One region of the Mammaliicoccus vitulinus genome, then DNA from elsewhere that is predicted to be linked to it. Evidence: riboswitches for the same ligand, from Rfam matches in the RefSeq annotation. Region 1 holds a riboswitch; the other holds the start of a gene.
The links. A riboswitch is a leader RNA that binds a small molecule or an ion and turns the genes downstream of it on or off. The one in region 1 is predicted to bind S-adenosylmethionine.
Positions count from the first base shown of each region.

Region 2: linked by a shared signal. The riboswitch ahead of PYW35_RS11185 (hypothetical protein) and the one ahead of metK (methionine adenosyltransferase) in region 1 are both predicted to bind S-adenosylmethionine.

Region 1 is NZ_CP118974.1:960,501-965,311, reverse strand. It holds gene metK (methionine adenosyltransferase) at 149-1,342, opposite strand; SAM riboswitch class I at 1,446-1,559, opposite strand; gene pckA (phosphoenolpyruvate carboxykinase (ATP)) at 1,741-3,339, shown strand; gene PYW35_RS04895 (alpha/beta hydrolase family protein) at 3,436-4,200, opposite strand; gene ytkD (RNA deprotection pyrophosphohydrolase) at 4,184-4,648, opposite strand; gene PYW35_RS04885 (hypothetical protein) at 4,715-4,811, shown strand, end outside.
Region 2 is NZ_CP118974.1:2,229,692-2,234,502, forward strand. It holds partial or broken gene efeO (iron uptake system protein EfeO) at 1-231, opposite strand, end outside; gene PYW35_RS11180 (PepSY domain-containing protein) at 996-1,655, opposite strand; SAM riboswitch class I at 1,784-1,883, shown strand; gene PYW35_RS11185 (hypothetical protein) at 1,958-2,173, shown strand; gene PYW35_RS11190 (NAD(P)/FAD-dependent oxidoreductase) at 2,301-3,194, opposite strand; gene PYW35_RS11195 (RrF2 family transcriptional regulator) at 3,265-3,645, opposite strand; gene PYW35_RS11200 (ABC transporter ATP-binding protein) at 3,779-4,811, opposite strand, start outside.

The DNA of each region.
Region 1 (4,811 bases):
TTATCATTAAATATATCCATTATTGTAATGTTATTTTTAATACTTCGTACATCTGAATAGTTATTCCCCACTTTAATGGTAAATTAATTAAAACACTAATAAAAAAACTCTGTACAAATCGGTAAGATTTTTACAGAGTTTTTACAACTTATTTAAGTAAATCTTTTAATAAGTCTACTTTATCTAATGATTCCCATGGCAATTGAACATCCGTTCTTCCAAAATGTCCATATGCTGCAGTTTGTTTATAAATTGGTCGTCTTAAGTTTAACATTTGAATAATTCCAGCAGGTCTTAAATCAAACACTTCTCTTATTTTTTCTACTAAAGTTGTTTCATCAACTTTACCAGTACCAAATGTTTCTATTGAAATAGAAACTGGCTGTGCTACACCAATAGCATATGCTAATTGAACTTCACATTTATCTGCAAGTCCACTAGCAACGATATTTTTCGCTACATAACGAGCTGCATAAGCGCCTGATCTATCAACTTTTGTTGGATCTTTACCACTGAAACATCCACCGCCATGTCTTGCATAACCGCCGTATGTATCTACGATAATTTTTCTTCCAGTTAAGCCTGCATCACCTTGTGGTCCACCAATAACAAATCTACCAGTTGGATTAATAAAGAATTTAGTTTCATCGTCTAACAACTCTTTAGGAACGATTGGATAAATTACATGATCCTTAATATCTTGTTGAATTTTTTCAAGCTCTATTTTTTCATGATGTTGTGAAGAAATAACAATTGTATCAACTCTTACAGGTTTTTCATTCTCATCATATTCAACTGTCACTTGTGTCTTACCGTCTGGACGTAAGTAATCTAACGTACCATCTTTACGTACATCAGTTAATCTTTTAGCTAATTGATGTGCTAAATAACCAGGTAAAGGCATATAAGTTTCAGTTTCATTTGTTGCATACCCGAACATAAGACCTTGGTCTCCTGCTCCAATAGATTCTATTTCATGATCTGTTAAATCATCTCTATCTTCTAAAGCACAATCTACTCCTTGAGCTATATCTGGAGATTGTTCATCAATAGCCGTTAAAATTGCCATCGTTTGGAAGTCATAACCATATTTCGCTCTCGTATATCCTATATCTTTTACAGTTTGTCTTACTACTTTTGGAATATCAACATATGTTGATGTTGATATTTCACCAGCAATTAGTGCCATACCTGTTGTTACTGTTGTTTCGCAAGCGACTCTAGCTTTAGGGTCACCTTTTAATAATTCGTCCAAAATTGCGTCAGAAATTTGATCCGCAATCTTATCTGGATGCCCTTCTGTTACTGATTCAGATGTGAAGAGTCTTCTATTCTTAAACATAAAAAATCTCCTTTAAATAAAGTTGTACGGTCTCTTCCTCAGCGCAAATAAAAAGTGCCCACTCTCAATAAACATATAGAGAGAAGGCACACTCGTCCATTCGCTCTTATCGTTCAGACAATATTGGTCTGCAAACGGTTTGGCACCTTTCTTTCAAAATAGAAAGAGGTTGCTGGGTTTCATTGGGTCCATGTCCCTCCACCACTCAGGATAAGAGAATCCGTCAAAAATGATGATACTAGAGTTTTCAGATTATGTCAATGCAACGGAATATATTTCAAATGTCATAAATTTTTTAAATAAATTTTCTGATTAGTATAGACTATATATTTTAATGTGTTATACTAATTCCATGAAAATGCTTACAATTTAAATATTAGACATGGGGGTCGTCATTTATGGCAATACAGTCAATTACAGAATCAATCGAACTTTCTAATCTTCTTAACAAAGAAACTACGCACAAACAACTTTCTAGAACTGAATTATACAGACACATTCTAGAATCAGGCGAAGGTGTACTAACTGAATCTGGAGCTATCAGAATGGAAACAGGAAAGTATACCGGACGCTCACCTAAAGACAAATTCATTGTTGAAGAAGCAGATACTGAACAAGACATTGATTGGGGATCAGTCAATCAACCTATTTCAGAGAGTAGCTTTTTAAATTTATATGATCAAGTTATTGACTATTTAAACCAAAAATCACAACTTTATGTCTTTAATGGCTATGCAGGTGCAGATAAATCTTCACGTTTAGATTTACGTGTAATCAATGAATTACCTTGGCATAACCTATTTGCCCAAAACATGTTTATTCGCCCAGAAACGAAAGAAGAAGCACTTAATATTAATCCTAACTTCACTGTTATAAGTGCTCCTGGATTTAAAGCGAACCCAGAAAAGGATGGAACAAATTCTGAAACGTTCATTATTACTTCATTCAAACACCGCGTGATATTAATTGGTGGAACAGAATACGCTGGTGAAATGAAAAAAGGTATCTTCTCTGTCATGAATTATTTATTACCTAAAAAAGGTATTATGAGTATGCATTGCTCAGCAAACGTTGGCTATAATAAAGATGTTGCTTTGTTCTTCGGTTTATCAGGAACAGGAAAGACAACTTTATCTGCAGACCCAAACAGAAAACTTATCGGAGACGACGAACATGGTTGGAACGAAAACGGTGTATTCAACATTGAAGGTGGTTGCTACGCCAAAACTGTAAGCCTCAGCCGTGAAAAAGAACCTCAAATTTATGATGCTATCCGATATGGTACAGTATTAGAAAATGTAGGCGTTAAATCATGTGGAACAGTTGATTATGACGACACTTCATTAACAGAAAATACTAGAGCAGCTTATCCAATTGAGTTTATAGATAATATTGTAACACCATCAATAGCTGGTCATCCTAATACGATCATCTTCTTAACAGCAGATGCTTTCGGAGTCTTACCTCCTATTTCAAAATTGAATAAATCACAAGCGATGTATCACTTCTTAAGTGGGTTCACATCTAAATTAGCAGGTACAGAAAGAGGCGTAACAAGTCCACAACCTGTATTCTCAACTTGTTTCGGTTCACCATTCTTACCATTACATGCAACAGAATATGCTGAATTACTCGGTCAATTAATCGACAAACATGATGTAGATGTTTATTTAGTAAACACTGGTTGGACTGGCGGCGAATACGGCGTAGGTTCTAGAATGGACTTAAAACATACACGCTCAATGATTCGTCGCGCAATAAGCGGAGAAATTAAAAACTCTGAATTCATTAAAGATGATATATTCGGTCTCAATATACCAAAACATGTATCTGGCGTACCTTCAGAAGTATTATATCCACGTAATACATGGGTTTCAACAGATGCATACGATGAAAAAGCAAAACAATTAGCTAAAGACTTCAAAGAGAACTTCAGTAAGTTCGGAGCATCTTCAGAACACATTCAAGAAGAAGGCGGATTTACTTATAATCATTAAATAAACAGATGAGAACATCAAATAAAGAAGCATATCACACTACTGATTTTATTCAGTAAATAGCGTGATATGCTTCTTTTTGATTAAAAAATGTTTTTATTTTTCGCATTCATACATCCAATTTTTAATTTTAATCAATGTTTGTTGCTCTATTTTCGGCCTAAAAACATGCCCTTCACCTTTTTCATAAATCGTTCTATATTTAACTTGTTCTTTTTTTAAATGTTCTTCTAAATGATATGCCATATTGATATTAACTTGTTTATCTTGATCTCCATGGACAATTAATATAGGCGGACTATCACTATGAATATGTTTCAATGCATTTCTCTGTTCATATTCTTCAGATTGTTTTTTTGGATGCCCAATCATTCTTTTTAACATATTTCTTAAATCAATTCTTTCTTCATACATCATTAACAAGTCTGTTACCCCACCCCAAATTATATAACTCGTTGCATTTACTGATTGGTAAGTGAGTAAACCTTGTATACCACCTCTAGAAAATCCTACAATGTGAACCGGTATTTCTGGATATAATGCTTTTAATATATTTATACCTACAACAACATCATTTAAATCGTCTCCACAAAAACGATCTCTACCTTCACTTCCGTTGCTTCCCCGATAATATGGCGCAAATACTAAAGTGTTATTATTTTTAAATTGAGACATTCTCGCTGGTCTCACCTTACCCACTTGTCCTTTACCCCCACGTAAATACACGACGATTCGCTCAACATCTTTGTGTGGTGTCATGAGTAGTCCCCTTAATTTAAGCTGATCTACTTCATATATTACTTCTTCTGTAAGGTGATCATTAAAGAAGACAGGCATTCTTTTTTTACTTAAGAAATCCAAGTTTATTCACCCTTTCAACGCACTGTAATATTGCCTTATCTTTCAATAAAAAGCTCTTTTTTTGTTCCATAACATCATCAATGTTTTTAACGATGATTGGGCCATATGTTTCATAGTACTCATCTTTTTCTTCAATAGAATCAATTTCAATAAAATATACATCTTTATCAAAAGGTATTTCATCATGAACGATATATGATGCTATAAATGTAATCTCTTTAGCAATGGCACCTGTTTCTTCGTATAACTCTCGCTCTATCGCTTCTTTATTCGTCTCATTATGCTCTACTTTCCCGCCAGGAAACTCTATTCCTCGAATTTTATGATGTGTCAAAACATAATTTTCTTTGTAAATAGGTATACCGAGAACATGTTTAGCTTTTTGCACGTCGTCTCGTTCTTTATATTCTAAATCTACATTTAATCCATATGGATCTTTATAGCGCATGATACACGACCTCTTTCTTAGATTGTGATAAACTGTATATATATTTTATTAGAAAGGTAGAAAACATTGAAAAAGTTAACCTTAACGACCTTTGTATTAACAATTACTCTTATTCTAGCAAGTTGTAGTCCACAAGGTCAAAATTATTATAAAAATAGTAGTG
Region 2 (4,811 bases), 1.3 Mb from region 1:
TTTCTCTATATCATTAGCTTTCACTGCATCAACAAATTTCTCAGTATCTGTTAAGAATTTGTCTAGCTGTTCAGCAGTGAATGCTTTATATGCTTTAGTTTCTTTAGAAAAATCAACTTTTGTTGTTTCTTTCGTCTCTTTTTTGTCATCAGATGCCTTTTTGTCAGCATTGTTGCCACATGCTGTTAAAATTAAAGCACTCGCTAAAAATGTTGTCATTAACTTCTTCATTAATACACACTTCCTATCTAATTGATTATCATTATCATCTTTAATTTATTCCTATAATGCGTAATAGTCAATAAAAAAATTATAGAATTTTAAAAAAACATAAAATATAAGGCTTAGATAAGGTGTTAATTGACTATTTTATTTTGTAAAATGTCTTGTTACTCTTAATTGATAATGATAATCACTTGGAAATGTATGTATATTTTGTTCTTGATGAGACTCAAAAAAATCTGAGAGATAAATAGCTCTTTTTATATTAAAATCTTACGATTTTGAAAGTGCATGCTTGCCTGGGGGTATGGCTCGAGCCTGTAGTCTCTCACGCATACTATTCCCCCGGGCGTCAGCACTTTGCAAAATCGTGGAGAAATATTCATTTCTATAATATTTTTTCTTTTTTTCTTTTAAGTACATGCTCTATGTTGCAAGACTTACCAAACAAGCAACATAGAACGCCTGTATGTTGCAAGACTTATCAAACAAGCAACATAGAAGGCTTGAATGTTGCAAGACTTACCAAACAAGCAACATAGAAGGCTTGAATGTTGCAAGACTTACCAAACAAGCAACATAGAAGGCTTGAATGTTGCAAGACTAGCCAAACAAGCAACATAAAAGCACTGAATGTTGCAAGACTGACCAAACAAGCAACATAGAAAGACTGTATGTTTTAAAATATGGCCAAATCGCACGAAGTCTCAAAAAACATCATAAAAAAAACGCAAATTCTTTTCTTGAAAGAATTTGCGCTCTTATATAACAATTTAGTCTTGTTCTTGTTCAAGTATTTCTTTTGATTTAGCATCAATCTTAAATTCTGTAGTATCTTTATTTCCTTCTTTCAAATCAATAGAATAAACGAGTTTGCCATCATCTTCACTTAGTGACCATTCTTTTAAGTCACCTTTTGCTTTATCTTGGGCTACTTTTAATACGTCTTCAAATTTTGCTACATCAGACAATTTAAACGTTTGATCATTATCATCGTCATCTTCTGTTTCATTTTCTACGTTAGCAACGGATTTATCATCTGCATTAATCAGCACTTTGTTCTCATTACTACCATCTACTAATTCTACTTTGTAGCTCCAGTCTCCTGCTTCTTTTTCAAAAGATAAATCTTTCAATTCACCTTTTGCTTCATTTTGAGCTTCTTTTACTGCTTCTTCCGGAAAGACTTTAACGTCATTCCATTTCACAGTATTAGTTGTCGATTTATTTGCATTTTGATCATCGCTAGTTTGATCATCATTTGAATCTTTATCGTTATTGCTGTCATCCATATCATCTTTGTTGTCATCTTGTGTTTTTTGTTCAGTTTTTTCTGCGCCTTTATTGTCTTTTTTATCATCGCTATCATCATTACCACACGCTGCTAAAATAAGTCCTGACGCTAATAAAAGTGAAAATATTTTAAATTTCATAATATTCCTCCTCAACTTTACATTCTCTTAATATATAGACATTCCTAAATTTTTCAAACATTTCATTATAAAATTAGACAAAATTGAAATTATTCGTTATTATAAAAGAACAATAAAATAGCTCGTAAGTCTTATTAAGAGTAGGCGGAGGGAATTGGCCCGATGAAACCTCAGCAACAGGCGTGTGTACTGTGCTAAATCCAACAAGTGTAACTTGAAAGATAAGAAGATTCTCTAAACAGCTCTTCTTAATCTTAAGATGAGCTGTTTTATTGTAACTAAAACTTTAGGAGGCAATAAATATGAGAACAAGAGAAGATATTTTATCAGAATTAGCAGAGTTAAAAGCACATCCGGCAAAAAGTTATTCAGGTTCAATGTTGAAAACAGCTCAAAAAAATCAACTCATGTCAGAATTAGGCAGAATTGAAACAGAAGAACATTTTCTCAATGAATCCAATCAGCATAAGTTTCAATTTGATAACTTAGAAATTAATATTAGTATTACTAAAAAATAATCACTAAATAAAGAAACCACACTTTATAAATAAGGTGACTTGCTAAGAGGCTGAGACAATCATTTGTCTCAGCCTCAAATTATATTAGCAACAGCAACATCATACTTTTTTAAGGCTAGTCACCATTTCACTCTGATTCCATAATAATTTGCATTGCTACAAATTTCGCGATTTGATTACCGTTTGCTGCTGCATCTATTAACTGTGATGCCATGAGATCTTTAGTTTCACCAGCTACAAATAAACCGGGTACTGAAGTTTCTCCTAGTTGTTGTATTTTAATTTTTCCATTTTCATCTCTTTCTATGTTTAACCCACTTAAAAATTCAAATTCTGTATCCCATTTAACGCCAATTATCGCACCGCTTCTTGAAATGTGTGTGCCATTTTCAAATAAAACTTCATTAATTACACCATCTATGTGCTTAAATTCAGTTACTTCACTTTCTATTAATTGTATGTTCTTTTTGTCCATATATGCTTTATCTTCAGCAGTTAACAATGATAAATCACGACTACTTATGACGATATCATCTGACCAGTTACTTATAAGTACGGCCATATGTTTCACTTGTCCCGGTTGGACTGCAACGAGCAATGGTTTATTTCTTAATTCATAGCCGTCACACCATGGACAATAAAACACTGACTTCCCATAACTCTCTTTTAATCCTTTAATTTCCGGTAATGTTTCTCTCAATCCAGTACAAATCATAACTTTTTTTGCTATATATTTTCCCTGCTTTGTTTCAACTATAAAGTGATTATTTTCTTTAATAATGTTTGCCACAGTATCATTCACACGTGTAACATCTTCGTATTGATCTACATCATGTTCTGCTTTTGCTCTTAATTCTTCTGGCGTTACACCATCTTGTGTTAAAAATGCATGTGATTTTTGTGTCACTTTATTTCTGGCATTATTATTATCTATGACTAACGTTTTCTTCAATGCTCTTCCTAAAGTTAAAGCACTTGCCAATCCTGCTGGACCTCCACCTATTACGATACAATCAAACATTTTATACGCCACCTTTTCTCATCTATTATAGAGTTATAATATCTACGATTAGTTTAAAAAAAGATTTAACTTACATTAAATCTTTTAAAGTTTTATTTTTTAGAGCATTCGTCATTTCATCTTCTGCTGATAATAAAATAGATTGAATTTTACATTCAGGGCCGTGGTTAAAGCTATCTTCAAGTGTGCTTTGATGTCCATCAATCGCTGTTATAATATCGTAAACAGAAATTTGTTCCCAATTATTCACTAAATAATAGCCACCTTTAGCACCAGATGCTGATTTAATAACGCCTGCTTTTACTAATTGCGTTAATATTTTAGATAAATATGTTACAGATATATTTAATACTTCAGATAAACTTTTAACATTGATCGGTTGTTGCTCTCTTTTAGCAATTAAATATGCCAATGCATGTAGACCATAGTCTGTACCTTTTGAAATTTTCATACGACACCTCTTAATCATAGATATTACAACTCTATAATAGCACTTATTTAAATTTTGTCTATTCTTTTGTTTAAAAAGGCAAAAAAGTAGGACAGAATCTTTTTTAAAATTAGATTACTGTCCCACTTATTATTTAAAATTCATCGATTTGTTCAAACTGTGACATATATAAATCTTTATATTTGCCACCTTTATTCATCAATTCATCATGGCTACCCATTTCTTGAATTTGACCCTTTTCGACATATACAATTCGATCGACATGTCTAATCGTACTTAATCTGTGCGCAATGATCAGTGATGTTCTTCCTTGTGATAAGTTTTTAAATGCTGATTGAATTTTATTTTCAGTTTCAACATCTAATGCACTCGTCGCTTCATCTAGAATAATAATTGGTGGATTCTTCAAGAACATTCTCGCAATTGAAATACGCTGCTTTTGTCCACCTGATAATTTTGTACCGCGTTCCCCTACGACAGTATCTAATCCTTCCGGTAATTCATCTACAAAAGTTCTTAACTGCGCTTGATCGACTGCATAATGAACTTCTTGTTCAGTTGCGTCCAAGTTACCATAAATGATGTTATCTCTTAATGTTCCACCGAACAGAAATACATCTTGTTGAACAACACCAATTTGTTTTCTTAATGATTCTAATGTATAAGATTTAATATCTTTATCATTAATTTTAATTTTTCCTTGTAACGGGTCATAGAACCTTGGTAATAACGAACAAATCGTTGTTTTACCTCCCCCGCTTGGTCCTACTAATGCTACTTTTTCGCCTTGCTCAATTTTAATGGATAACTGATTTAAAATTAACTTATCAGAATACTTGAAAGATACATTTTCATATTCGATAGTATCAGGTTCCTCTATAAACTCGATGGCATCTTCATCATCTTTAATTTCAGGATCCATATTCACAATTTCTTTAAAATTTTTGAAACCTGCTATACCTTTAGGGAATAATTCAATAACCATATTAATCGACTCTAAAGGTTTAAATAATAAATTCGTAATCATAATAAATGCCACAAAACCACCGTATGTTAAGGAATCATTTAATACAAAGTAACTTCCTAAAATTAAAACGAAAATTAATGTTAATTTTTGAGCAATATGACTAATAGATAAGTTCCAAGACATATATGAGTAAGCTTTT